2 regions of the Solibacillus sp. FSL W8-0372 genome follow, and region 1 is predicted to be linked to the other one. Evidence: a T-box and tRNA genes for the amino acid it is inferred to sense, from the RefSeq annotation. Region 1 holds a T-box; the other holds one or more tRNA genes.
The links. A T-box is a leader RNA that pairs with one kind of tRNA and senses whether it is charged. The one in region 1 lies ahead of cysS (cysteine--tRNA ligase), so its partner is inferred to be a tRNA-Cys.
Positions count from the first base shown of each region.

Region 2: it has a tRNA-Cys gene. The T-box ahead of cysS (cysteine--tRNA ligase) is inferred to sense a tRNA for this amino acid. The anticodon was not compared.

Region 1 covers NZ_CP150204.1:3,821,090-3,827,963, forward strand. The annotation lists gene secE (preprotein translocase subunit SecE) at 1-88, opposite strand, end outside; gene rpmG (50S ribosomal protein L33) at 129-275, opposite strand; gene sigH (RNA polymerase sporulation sigma factor SigH) at 353-976, opposite strand; gene MKY13_RS19555 (NYN domain-containing protein) at 1,071-1,583, opposite strand; gene rlmB (23S rRNA (guanosine(2251)-2'-O)-methyltransferase RlmB) at 1,588-2,451, opposite strand; gene MKY13_RS19565 (Mini-ribonuclease 3) at 2,454-2,867, opposite strand; gene cysS (cysteine--tRNA ligase) at 2,868-4,271, opposite strand; T-box leader at 4,362-4,584, opposite strand; gene gltX (glutamate--tRNA ligase) at 4,656-6,116, opposite strand; gene ispF (2-C-methyl-D-erythritol 2,4-cyclodiphosphate synthase) at 6,315-6,791, opposite strand.
Region 2 covers NZ_CP150204.1:3,355,595-3,362,468, reverse strand. The annotation lists rRNA gene MKY13_RS17300 (23S ribosomal RNA) at 1-974, shown strand, start outside; rRNA gene rrf (5S ribosomal RNA) at 1,095-1,210, shown strand; tRNA gene MKY13_RS17290 (tRNA-Asn) at 1,224-1,299, shown strand; tRNA gene MKY13_RS17285 (tRNA-Ser) at 1,309-1,400, shown strand; tRNA gene MKY13_RS17280 (tRNA-Glu) at 1,416-1,490, shown strand; tRNA gene MKY13_RS17275 (tRNA-Val) at 1,514-1,589, shown strand; tRNA gene MKY13_RS17270 (tRNA-Met) at 1,615-1,689, shown strand; tRNA gene MKY13_RS17265 (tRNA-Asp) at 1,693-1,768, shown strand; tRNA gene MKY13_RS17260 (tRNA-Phe) at 1,793-1,868, shown strand; tRNA gene MKY13_RS17255 (tRNA-Thr) at 1,876-1,951, shown strand; tRNA gene MKY13_RS17250 (tRNA-Tyr) at 1,958-2,041, shown strand; tRNA gene MKY13_RS17245 (tRNA-Trp) at 2,052-2,125, shown strand; tRNA gene MKY13_RS17240 (tRNA-His) at 2,157-2,232, shown strand; tRNA gene MKY13_RS17235 (tRNA-His) at 2,272-2,347, shown strand; tRNA gene MKY13_RS17230 (tRNA-Gln) at 2,363-2,437, shown strand; tRNA gene MKY13_RS17225 (tRNA-Gly) at 2,448-2,522, shown strand; tRNA gene MKY13_RS17220 (tRNA-Cys) at 2,527-2,600, shown strand; tRNA gene MKY13_RS17215 (tRNA-Leu) at 2,649-2,730, shown strand; gene MKY13_RS17210 (helix-turn-helix transcriptional regulator) at 2,976-3,179, shown strand; gene MKY13_RS17205 (hypothetical protein) at 3,179-3,556, shown strand; gene nagB (glucosamine-6-phosphate deaminase) at 3,779-4,510, shown strand; gene MKY13_RS17195 (DMT family transporter) at 4,545-5,426, opposite strand; gene MKY13_RS17190 (LD-carboxypeptidase) at 5,556-6,467, shown strand; gene MKY13_RS17185 (hypothetical protein) at 6,693-6,874, opposite strand, start outside.

The DNA.
Region 1 (6,874 bases):
TATATTTCGTTAACTCTTTGCTTTTTGGCCAACTTGTTTTACGCATTTCCGAGCCGACTTCTTGAAAAAAGTTTGTTACCTTACTCATTTTGGCTAACCCCCGAACAACGAATTAATCTATTTTTTATTTATAACGTTTGTTTATGCGTTGTATGCTCGTTGCAATGCGAGCAAAATTTCTTTAATTCTAAGCGCTCAGTCGCTCCATCTTTTTTAGGAACGCTGTAGTTTCTTGAACCACATTTTTCACAGCTTAAAACGACTTTCTTTGCCATTTATATCACCTTTTCGGCAGTTTGTCCTTTAAAGACTAACACCTAAATTTCCCACTGTCAATAAAGGCTGTCAGTGTTTAAGTTATTTCTTTTAGTTCAAGATGCCGCTCTAATTTACGCTTTACCCGTTGCAGGGCATTATCTATAGATTTAACATGGCGGTTTAATTCTTCAGAAATTTCATTATAGGATTGGCCCTCTAAATAACGAGCCAACACTTGCTGTTCAAGCTCGCTTAATACCTCGCCCATCTTTTGTTCTAGATAAACATAGTCCTCACGGTTAATCATCAAATACTCTGGATCATCAGAAAGTGGACTCGTAATTATATCCATTAATGTCCGCTCTGATTCTTCATCATAAATCGGCTTATCTAAGGACACATAAGAATTTAAAGGGATATGCTTTTGGCGTGTAGCCGTTTTAATCGCTGTAATAATTTGCCTTGTTATGCACAACTCGGCAAATGCACGGAACGAAGCAAGCTTATCCTCTCTAAAATCTCGGATGGCCTTATATAAGCCAATCATACCCTCTTGGATAATATCTTCTTTATCGGCACCCACCAAAAAATATGACCGTGCTTTTGCTTTAACGAAAAGCCGGTATTTCGAAATCAAAAAATCTAACGCATCTGTATTGCCTAGATGCACCTGCTCTACAAGCCCTTCATCTGTCAAACGTTCTAAATGCAGTACCATTTGTAACTTCTCACTTTTAAGCAACGAAAATCACCTCAGCTACGCTAGAATTATTAGGAATAGTATAACTTAATTGGAAATTGCGGGCAAACTATTACTTAATCCCTCGTCTCCATTTTTCAAATTGTAGTTCTACTTCTTTCGATAATTTAATTCTTGAGGCCGGCTTTTCGTCAGTCGATTCTTTTACTTTAGAGGAAATTTTCGACTGAATAATTTGCATCTCAATTTCAAGCTCACGTGCGGACTTCCTTAAAGCACCGTGACCGAATACGACATTTTGCTCTGTCATATCGGAAGTTGCCACATGGATTTGAATTTTGCGCCCTTTCAACTCGGTCGATAACTTTTCAATACGCTCATCTGCTGTTTCGTTTTTACGCGTGTAGATTACTTCCACAGCATGCTGAATATAGAGTTGCTCTGTGCCCGGTACAAGGTGTGCATCAAACACAACAATCACACGCCACCCTGTATGCGCTTTATATTCAGCCATTCTTTCAATCAAGCGATCGCGCGCATCTTCAAAGTGGGGTTCGCGTAATGGACGCAGCTCACTCCATGCACCTATCATGTTATAGCCGTCTACTAGCAAAATGTTTTGCATAACCTCATCCGTTAGCTTCTTGTCGTTTACGGTACACTTCATACATAAGCAGTGCTGCTGCTACGGAAGCGTTCAATGATGTAACATGACCAACCATTGGTAAGTGATATAAGAAATCACATTTATCTTTTAAAAGACGGCTCATTCCTTTACCTTCACTACCAATAATTAATGCAAGCGGTAATGTTGCATCCATTTTACGATAATCGGCCGAACCTTTAGCATCTGTTCCCGCTATCCAAACGCCACGGTCTTTTAACTCGTCCACTGTTTGGGCTAAATTCGTTACACGCACAACTGGTACATGCTCGATAGCGCCCGTTGAAGCTTTTGCAACAACTGCCGTTAAACCTACCGCACGACGCTTCGGTATAATGATACCATGTACACCGATTGCATCTGCCGTTCGCATAATTGAACCTAAGTTATGAGGGTCCTCTAGCTCATCTAAAATAAGGAAAAACGGATCTTCATTTTTTACTTTTGCCACTTCAAATAAGTCATCTAGCTCTGCGTAGTCATATGCTGCAACAGATGCAACAATTCCCTGATGGTTTTCTGCTAGTTTATCTACTTTTTGCTTTGGTACAAATTGAACTAACACACCTTGCTCTTTCGCTAAGTCCATTAATTCCTGTACACCTGTTTTCTTAACACCTTCAGCGATCCATAATTTGTTGATTTCACGACCTGCACGTAGCGCTTCTAATACCGGATTTTTCCCGGCAATCATTTCTCCGGTTACTTCCTCTTGGGCAGCCTGAGGTTTTTCCTGCTGTTTTTTATCGTGAGCTTTAAAGGTATCCGCCTTTTTGTCGCGACCTTTAGCATCGCGCGGCTTACGACCTTGCTGTCTTTTTTCTGCCATAGTTACTCTCCTTTTGAATGTTCTACGATTTCTATTGCGTAATCTATAATTTCATTTGCCCGGTCATGTTCTTTGCTTAAAAATAAATAGCCTAAAACAGCCTCAAAGCCCGAACTATTTCGATATGTGCGAACATCTGTATTTTTAGGGACAGAGCCTGATTTGGCATTGCGCCCTCTACGGAAAACGGCTTGTTCTTCATCTGTCAAATAGTTTTCGTCAATCATGCGATGTACGATGTTTGACTGAGATTTGGCCGAAACATATTTTGTCGCTTCTTTATGCAATGTATTTGGCTTTGCGCGACCAGATAAAATTAAATATTCTCGAATTCTTTGTTCAAGCACGGCGTCCCCCATATAGGCGAGCGCCAGTGCATTTAACTGTATGACATCATGCGGTGTTAAGTTTTGCATCTATTGTCCTCGTTTCCAGCGTGTTCCTTGACGAGTATCTTCCAGCACAATATCCATACTTAACAATTGGTCACGAATTTCATCTGACCGTGCAAAATCTCTGTTTTTACGAGCTTGGTTACGCTCTTCAATCAATGCCTCTATCTCTTCGTCCAATAAACCAGCTTCAATTTTCACTTTAATTCCCAATACTTCTCCAATTGCATCAAACATATTTAATATCGCTTGCAACACAGCTTTATCAGTATTAGTTTCTTTTAAATAAACATTGGCAATATGTGATAGTTCAAACAATGCCGAAATCGCATTTGCTGTGTTGAAGTCATCATTCATTGCATTTTCAAAATCAACTTTCACTTGATTAACTTTCTCAAGCCATTGTTCGCTGTCATCCCCTAAGCTTGCCGATAATGCCAAACGGTGCTCAGCATTTGCATAAGAGGTACGAATACGATCCAATCCGTTTTTCGCCGCTTCCACTAAATCTTGCGCGAAGTTGATTGGGTGACGATAATGAACAGACAACATAAAGAAACGCAGTACTTGCGGATCGATTTGCTGACGAATATCATGCACTAATATAAAGTTACCGAGGGATTTTGACATTTTTTCATTATCAATATTAATATAGCCATTATGCATCCAATAACGTGCAAATGTTTTATCGTTATGCGCTTCTGATTGCGCAATTTCATTTTCGTGGTGAGGGAATGTTAAATCCTGACCTCCTGCGTGAATATCGATTGTATCACCTAAATGCTCACGTGCCATAACAGAGCATTCAATATGCCAACCTGGGCGTCCTTCTCCCCACGGAGAGTCCCATTTAATTTCCCCTACTTTGGCTGCTTTCCATAAGGCAAAATCTAACGGGTCTTCTTTCTTTTCACCTGCTTCAATGCGAGCGCCTACTTTTAAATCATCGATCGATTGGTGGCTTAACTTTCCATAGCCATCGAATTTACGTGTACGATAATAAACATCGCCTTGAGATTCATATGCATAACCCTTATCAATTAGCACTTTAATAAATTCAATAATATCGTGCATATGCTCTGTTACACGTGGATGGGCATCCGCTTTTTGGCAACCCAATGCAGTAATGTCTTCAAAATATGCAGCAATGAAGCGGTCTGTTAACGCCGATGTTTCTTCTCCCAGCTCATTGGCAGCTTTAATAATTTTGTCATCAACATCGGTAAAATTCGATACGAATTTCACTTCATAGCCGGCATACTGGAAATAGCGTCGTACCGTATCATATACGATGACTGGACGTGAATTTCCGATATGAATGTAATTGTATACTGTAGGACCACATACATACATTTTCACTTTGCCATCCTCTAATGGAATAAAGGGCTCTTTTTGTCTCGTTAACGAATTGAAGATTTGAATACTCATTTTGCCGCTCCTTTTTATATACATTCTTTTTTAATTAAATATTCACTTTTTATTTCTACAAAAAAGCGTCTCCATCACCTAGTTAAAGGTGACAGAGACGCTATACGCGCGGTTCCACTCTGGTTGAAAAAATACGAATACTTTTTCCGCTTGAAAGTCCTTTAACGGGGACAAATCGACTTAACTTACTATAATTTCAGTTAAATACTCGAAGGTGCATTTCAGCTTTGCCTAGACCTAGATCACTTTCAGCCGGTGATGATCCTCTCTAATAAGGTATGCGCCGCGTACTTCTCCTTCTCAACGTGCTAACTTTATATACAATTTACATTCATTTTACATTTATTTTCTGAAAAATCAATCATTAATATTACTCTTAGATAACTATTCAGCAAACTTCCCGACACGGGCGATTGTTTTTTCCTTGCCGATTAAGGAAATGGCGTTCGGTAATTCCGGTCCATGTGTTTGACCAGTCGTCACAACTCGAATCGGCATGAATAGGTTTTTACCTTTTACCCCTGTTTCTTTTTGCACGGCTTTAATAGCCGCTTTAATTGAGTCTGCATCAAAGGATTCTAAAGTTTCTAACTGAGTTTTAAATGCAGCCATAACAGCTGGCACTGTCTCACCTGCTAATACCTCGTTTGCTTCTTCATCATATGCAATTTCTTCTGTGAAAAATAGGCTCGATAATTCTACGATTTCAGCCCCGAAGCTCATTTGCTCATGGTAAAGTGCGATTAAATCAGAAGCCCATACATGCTGCTCTTCTGATAACTCTTCTGGTAGTAAGCCTGCTTTTTGTAAGTGTGGCAATGCTAGTGCAACAACTTCTTCACGAGACATTTTTTTAATATATTGGTTGTTCATCCATGTAAGTTTTGTTTTATCAAACATAGATGGTGATTTTGATAAACGTTTTTCATCAAAAAGCTTAACAAGTTCATCATGAGAAAAGATTTCCTCTTCCCCTTCCGGAGACCAGCCTAGTAAGGCAAAGAAATTAAACATTGCTTCCGGTAAATAACCAAGCTCTTTATATTGCGTAACGAATTGAATAATTGATTCATCACGCTTTGATAATTTTTTGCGCTCTTCATTTACGATTAATGTCATATGGCCATATTGTGGATATTCCCATCCGAAGGCATCAAAGATCATCATTTGTTTTGGTGTATTCGATAAATGCTCTTCCCCTCGGAATACATGCGTAATTTCCATAAAGTGATCATCTAATACAACAGCATAGTTGTATGTTGGAATTCCATTTGCTTTCACAAGCACCCAGTCACCAACATCCTTTGATTCAAACGATACTTCACCACGAACTAAATCATTGAAGTTATATGTCACATCTGCTGGTACACGCATACGGATTGTATATTGCTCGCCCGCTGCTTCTTTTGCAGCAACTTCTTCTGATGTTAAGTGACGGCATTTCCCTCCGTACATTGGAGCAGCAATACCCTTCGCTTTTTGAGCGTCACGCTCTGCTTCTAGCTCTTCTGATGTACAGAAACATTTATATGCTTGACCTGATTCCAACATCTTTTCTGCATGCTCTTTATAAATATCCAGGCGCTCCATTTGGCGATACGGTGCATACGGCCCCCCAATATCCACTGACTCATCTGGTACAATACCTAACCAACGTAAGTTATCAAGTTGAGAAGCTTCTCCACCCTCTACATTACGCTCGATATCTGTATCTTCAATACGTACTACAAAAGTTCCGTTATGATGTTTTGCATATAAATAGTTAAATAAAGCTGTACGTGCGCCACCGATATGTAAAAATCCTGTTGGCGATGGTGCATAACGAACTCGAACTGTTTTCGTCATAATATTGCCTCCTAATTTTAGCGTTAATACGCTCGACCATTTTTAATATAAAAAGTATACATTTTTTTATATGTGTAAGAAAGAACATTATATTGCACTATACTTTCACAATAAGTGTCTTTTTAAACCTTGTCCATTCTACCACTGTCAGTTACTAAGTTAAAGCAACATATGTTGATTTTCACACCTAATTTTGCCTTAAGCTTTCACTAAAAGAATTGTTGCCATTGCGGCAATACCTTCTTCACGACCAACAAATCCCAATTTTTCGGTCGTTGTTGCTTTTACATTTACTTGTGAAGGCTCTGCATTTAATAATTCTGCGATACGGTTTTGCATTTGCGCAATATATGGCGCCATTTTTGGACGCTGAGCCATAATCGTGCAATCTACATTGCCTAATTTGTAGCCCCGTTCTTCAACCTTTTTCCAAATGTATTCAAGTAACTTCGCTGAATCGGCATCTTTCCACTCTGGATCTGTATCCGGGAAGTGTCGACCTATATCTCCTTCACCAATTGCCCCTAATGCTGCATCTGTCACGGTATGCAAAAGTACATCAGCATCTGAATGCCCTAGCAAGCCGCGCTCATGGGGAATTGTAATCCCACCTAAAATTAATGGACGTCCTTCTGCAAACTCATGAACGTCAAAACCTTGTCCTATTCGAAACATAATAATGCTAGCTTACAAAGTAAACTAGCTTTCACCTTCTTTCTGCTAATCTCATTACCCATAGTATAATCAACTTCTACAAA
Region 2 (6,874 bases), 470 kb from region 1:
TAAGGTAGCGAAATTCCTTGTCGGGTAAGTTCCGACCCGCACGAAAGGCGTAACGATCTGGGCACTGTCTCAACGAGAGACTCGGTGAAATTATAGTACCTGTGAAGATGCAGGTTACCCGCGACAGGACGGAAAGACCCCGTGGAGCTTTACTGTAGCCTGATATTGAATTTTGGTACAACTTGTACAGGATAGGTAGGAGCCAGAGATCCCGGAGCGCCAGCTTCGGAGGAGGCGTCGGTGGGATACTACCCTGGTTGTATTGAACTTCTAACCCATGCCCCTTAGCGGGGTAGGAGACAGTGTCAGGCGGACAGTTTGACTGGGGCGGTCGCCTCCTAAAGAGTAACGGAGGCGCCCAAAGGTTCCCTCAGAATGGTTGGAAATCATTCGAAGAGTGTAAAGGCATAAGGGAGCTTGACTGCGAGACCTACAAGTCGAGCAGGGTCGAAAGACGGGCTTAGTGATCCGGTGGTTCCGCATGGAAGGGCCATCGCTCAACGGATAAAAGCTACCCCGGGGATAACAGGCTTATCTCCCCCAAGAGTCCACATCGACGGGGAGGTTTGGCACCTCGATGTCGGCTCATCGCATCCTGGGGCTGTAGTCGGTCCCAAGGGTTGGGCTGTTCGCCCATTAAAGCGGTACGCGAGCTGGGTTCAGAACGTCGTGAGACAGTTCGGTCCCTATCCGTCGTGGGCGTAGGAAATTTGAGAGGAGCTGTCCTTAGTACGAGAGGACCGGGATGGACACACCGCTGGTGTACCAGTTGTCTTGCCAAAGGCATCGCTGGGTAGCTATGTGTGGACGGGATAAGTGCTGAAAGCATCTAAGCATGAAGCCCCCCTCAAGATGAGATTTCCCATTACGCAAGTAAGTAAGACCCCTGAAAGACGATCAGGTAGATAGGTTCGAGGTGGAAGTGCGGTGACGCATGTAGCTGACGAATACTAATCGGTCGAGGACTTAACCACATTTTATTGCACAATTCAATGAAACGTTTATCCAGTTTTGAAAGAATGAATTTATTATAAAAAACACTTGCCAAATAAGGAAAGTGTGGTATAATAAATAAGGTCTTTCTGAAAAAATAGTCTAGTGATGATGGCAAAGAGGTCACACCCGTTCCCATACCGAACACGGAAGTTAAGCTCTTTAGCGCCGATGGTAGTTGGGGGCTTCCCCCTGTGAGAGTAGGACGTCGCTAGGCTGTATAGAAATATTCCGAAGTAGCTCAGTTGGTAGAGCATCCGGCTGTTAACCGGCAGGTCGCAGGTTCGAGTCCTGCCTTCGGAGCCATTAACTCTTGGAGAGTTGTCCGAGTGGCCGAAGGAGCACGATTGGAAATCGTGTATGCGGGTAACCCTGCATCAAGGGTTCAAATCCCTTACTCTCCGCCAGCCATTTATTAAAATGGCCCGTTGGTCAAGTGGTTAAGACACCGCCCTTTCACGGCGGTAACACGGGTTCGAATCCCGTACGGGTCACCATTCATTTCATCAATATCCAGCATGGAGGATTAGCTCAGCTGGGAGAGCACCTGCCTTACAAGCAGGGGGTCGGCGGTTCGAGCCCGTCATCCTCCACCATTCAAATTAAATCATATAGTATTGTCGCGGGGTGGAGCAGTGGTAGCTCGTCGGGCTCATAACCCGAAGGTCACAGGTTCAAGTCCTGTCCCCGCAACCAAATGGTCCCGTGGTGTAGCGGTTAACATGCCTGCCTGTCACGCAGGAGATCGCCGGTTCGATCCCGGTCGGGACCGCCATTTTTAAAATACTACATATAATATGGGTTTGTAGCTCAGTTGGTAGAGCATTAGATTGAAGCTCTAAGTGTCGGCGGTTCGATTCCGTCCAAACCCACCATATTTTTGCCGGTGTAGCTCAGTTGGTAGAGCAACTGACTTGTAATCAGTAGGTCGAGGGTTCGACTCCTTTCGCCGGCACCATTACCTGGAGGGGTAGCGAAGTGGCTAAACGCGGCGGACTGTAAATCCGCTCCTTAGGGTTCGGCGGTTCGAATCCGTCCCCCTCCACCATCCTTTTAATAGGGGCATAGTTTAAAGGTAGAACTACGGTCTCCAAAACCGTCAGTGTGGGTTCGATTCCTACTGCCCCTGCCAATTAATTCAAAAACTTAAAAATAACATAGTGGCGGTTGTGGCGAAGTGGTTAACGCACCTGATTGTGGTTCAGGCATTCGTGGGTTCGATTCCCATCAGTCGCCCCATTTTTATTTAGGTTTAAGAGTTAAAATTATAATATAGTGGCGGTTGTGGCGAAGTGGTTAACGCACCTGATTGTGGTTCAGGCATTCGTGGGTTCGATTCCCATCAGTCGCCCCATTATATTAAAAGCTTTGGGGTATAGCCAAGCGGTAAGGCAACGGATTTTGATTCCGTCATGCCCTGGTTCGAATCCAGGTTCCCCAGCCATTTTTTTTTTGCGGAAGTAGTTCAGTGGTAGAACACCACCTTGCCAAGGTGGGGGTCGCGAGTTCGAACCTCGTCTTCCGCTCCAATATGGCGGCATAGCCAAGTGGTAAGGCACAGGTCTGCAACACCTTTATCACCGGTTCAAATCCGGTTGCCGCCTCCATATTTAATTAATCGGTAATTCCGGTTTTTTTTTACCCTTTTTTATTTTGCCGATATGGCGGAATTGGCAGACGCGCCGGACTCAAAATCCGGTTCCTTCTGGAGTGCCGGTTCGACCCCGGCTATCGGTATCATTGAGTTCAAGTTAGAACTATTAAAACACCCTCAAAGTCTTGATTACAGGCTTTGAGGGTGTTTTCGTTTACTATAGTTTATTTTTAGTTGAGAAGGAATTACAGTACTACAACAGTTGGCTTACAAACATCGAAGAAAACAAAACGTTTTCTCGTATTATATTTACAATTATTTACTTCTTATATATAATGAATGTAAAGTCAGCTTTACGTAAAATATACTTTACGTTAGGTAGGTAAAAATGAAAAATAATATTAAGGATTTACGTACACGGTATGGTTTATCACAGGATGGCTTAGCTGAAAATTTAAAAGTTTCTAGGCAAACCATTATTTCTTTGGAAAAGGGACGTTATAACCCTTCCATTACATTGGCATTTAAGTTAGCCCGTCAGTTTAACTGTCACATTGAGGATATATTTATTTATGAGGAGGATAATCAATAATGATTACTGGAAACAGGTCATTCTTTTTGTTTATCGGTATCTTTATGCTTTTAATAGGTATTTTCATTAATGGATCTCATATGTTTTCAGGGAAGTTTCCTGATGCATTAATGGTGATTGCCCTTTCGATTATGGCGTTTAGTTTGGCTTATTTAGAACCTCACTTTGCAGCAAAGGATGAACGTGCTCAAAAGATTCGAGAACGTGCAACATACATTAGTTATTTTTGGGGAGTGATATTTGCCATTATATTAATGTTGATTTTTAACCCATTGTCTCCTCTAAATGTTTCAGCCTTTCAAGTGTTATCACTATTCATTGCATTATATATTTCAGTCGTATTTTTAAATATGGTTTATTATGCAAAAAAGTACTAGTTTATAATGTCCTACCCTTTTTCCGGCTTGAAATTCATTCCTAACATATTAATAAATTATATGGGTACAATTAAAGTTAAATCGTATTTTTTAAAAGAAAATGTGAACTGTTTTATATAGCATATTAAAAATTTATGCTATAAAATTAACGTATTGATGTAAGGAACTAAAAATGAACTTTACTTTATTTGAATTATATAAGCATAGGGAGTAGGGAAATGAATGAATGCTGTAACAAATTTAAAATGGGTTGAAGCGACAGATTATGATGAAATGAGTAAAATTGCTGCAAGTATTTTTGTAGAACAGTTAAAGGAAAATAGTAAAACTGTTTTTGGGATGGCAACTGGAAGTACACCTGAAGGGTTTTATAAAGAACTTGTATCAATATATAAGGAAGGGAATATTTCCTTTGCTCAGGCTAAGTCTTTTAACTTGGACGAATATATTGGTATTAATCCATCAAATGAGGCAAGTTACCATTACTATATGGACCACAACTTATTTAATCATATTGATATGAAGCAGGAAAATATTTACTTACCAACAGGTAATGCAGCAAATATTGAAAAAGCAGCAATGGATTATGATGCAATGATTGAAGAAGCAGGGAATATTGATATTCAGCTCTTAGGTATTGGTGTTAATGGACATATTGGCTTTAATGAGCCAGGAACACCATTCGATTTAGGGACTAATGTTATAAAACTAGCTGAGTCGACACGTGAAGCGAATAAAATTTACTTTGACTCAATCAATGATGTACCGACACATGCAATTACTATGGGTATTAAAACAATTATGAAATCAAAAAAGATTGTCTTACTAATTGCAGGCGCAGCGAAGCAAGAAGCATTTGATCGTCTTCGTAGTGGTGAAGTGACAGAAGACTTCCCAGCAAGTGTATTAAACTATCATCCAGACGTAACTGTTATTTATACAGGAGTAGAATAATTAAAAGGAGTGCTGATGATGCACTCCTTTTAATTTACTTTTTTATAGATGAGATAAATACCCCGACAATTATGGCAACCCCGCCGATTAATTGTGTAAGTAGCAGCTTTTCATTTAAAAAGATTACTGCAAAGATGCTAGCAAACAAAGGGATAAAGTTTAAGTAAATTCCTGCCTTGTTGGCACCTAAAGCTACAACGCCTGTATTCCAGCTTAGAAATGCCACAATCGATGCAAATACCCCAACATAAAAAATAGCTCCAATAGTAGTAGTGCTCCATACAATAGTTTGGGATGTAGTGAGTAGTTCATATACCGCAAATGGGAGCAGCATTAATGCACCTATAGCAATTGTTACTAAAAATGTAGAATAGCCAGGGAGCCTGCTAGCGCACTTCTTAATAAGCAATGAATAAATACTCCAACAACACACTGCAACTAGTACAATTAAATCTCCTTTATTAAATGAAAAGGCAAGTAAGCTTTGTAATGAGCCTCCGGAAATAATAAAAGACACTCCAGCTAGAGAAATTATTGTACCTATTAACTGATACTTAGTTAAACGTTCTTTTAAGAAGAGAAAGCTTAATATGTATATAATTATCGGTGTGGAAGAATTCATTAAAGATGCATTGATGGATGTTGTATAATATAAACCGATATAAACGAGCGTATTGAATGCAGCGACTCCTGTCAAAGCTAACGTAATGACGGCAACCCAATTTTGCTTCAGTACACTCCATTCCTTTTTTGTCCGTTTGTAAGCAATGGGGAAAAATACGGCAAAGGCAACAATCCAGCGTAAAAATGCCAGGGTAATAGGAGGAATTTCTCCGGTAACAGCGCGACCAATTACAAAGTTACCACCCCATAATAAAGTAGCTAAAATGAGAAGTAGCTGTGGTGGAAATTTCATTAAGTAGCATCTCCTTAATAATGGAAAAATAATTTTATCTATTATAGGGATAACCTGGGGGAAATTGCAATGCGCTTTACATAAAACGCTATGATACAATAGCGACAGAAGCAAAAGGAGGTCATTTACATGAAAATACGACCAGCAAGATTACAGCATGGCGATACTGTAGGATTAGTAAATTTAAGCAGCCCGCTTAATATAGAATCTTTAGGGGACAAATTAGCAATATTGGACGAGCTTGGTTTGAAATATAAGCTAGGCAATACAATTCAATCGTATGACGGCTATTTAGCAGGTACAGACGAGGAACGATTAGAAGATTTTCACCAAATGATTCGTGATCCAGAAGTGAAAGCAGTCTTTTTAGTAAAAGGTGGCTACGGTATATCTAGAATTATAGATAAAATAAGTTATCCATTAATCGAGGACAATCCGAAAATCATTTGGGGCTATTCAGACATCACCACTTTACATACACAAGTGAATGAGTTTTCAAATGTCGTTACCTTCCATGGGCCTATGTTATCGGGTCCGGAAGGGGAGCTAGACCCATTATCAAAAAAAATGTTCCAGCAATTATTCCAACCGATTGAAATCCAGTATACAGAAAGTATTTCGCCACTTCGTACACTCGTATCCGGTGTTGTACGTGGTGAATTAACAGGTGGTAATCTGAATCGTCTTGTTAGTACACTTGGAACAAAATTTGAAATTGATGTTCGGAATAAAATTGTTTTAATTGAGGATATCGGTGAATCGATTGAGCAAATTGATTTATCATTAAATCAATTACGTCTTTCTAGAAAGCTTGAGCTTGCTGCAGGCTTTGTAATAGGCGATTTTAATATGCTTAGCAGTAAATATAACTATGATGATGTATTAAACGTTATAGAAGGGTATATAAAGCCTTTAAACAAACCAGCAGTAGCAGGATTTAAATTTGGTCATTGCGAACCGAATATTGCGATACCACTAGGAGTAGAAGCTATTTTAGATGCGGATGATAAAACATTACGGATATTACCGGGTGTAGAATAATACTAGGAAATAAATAACAAAGACACCTTTTCACTAAATAAGTGAGCAGGTGTCTTTTAATAACGAGCGACGGAAATACACAATTTAGTTTGTAGTTATCTTTTACAATAGTTGGTCATTAGTGAAAGGTAACGTTGTAACAGGTAAAAGTTGATTGGTTTCTCTAAGTTTGCCTAAGCAAAAATCGCTCGTTATTACCTAGATTGGAGTCTCACCGCTCTAGGATTAGAAGTAGTTGCTATCATCAAATTCGATTTCGACTTGATAGTTTTTAGCATTAATTAAATTGGAAAGGCGATGTGCTTCCTTTTCCAGCTCGTTAGCGCGAGTGCGGTATGTCATCGGATCATACAGTGCTACACGGTACAGGATGGCTTCACCAGAATTGTGGTAGAATGCTTCTTTTT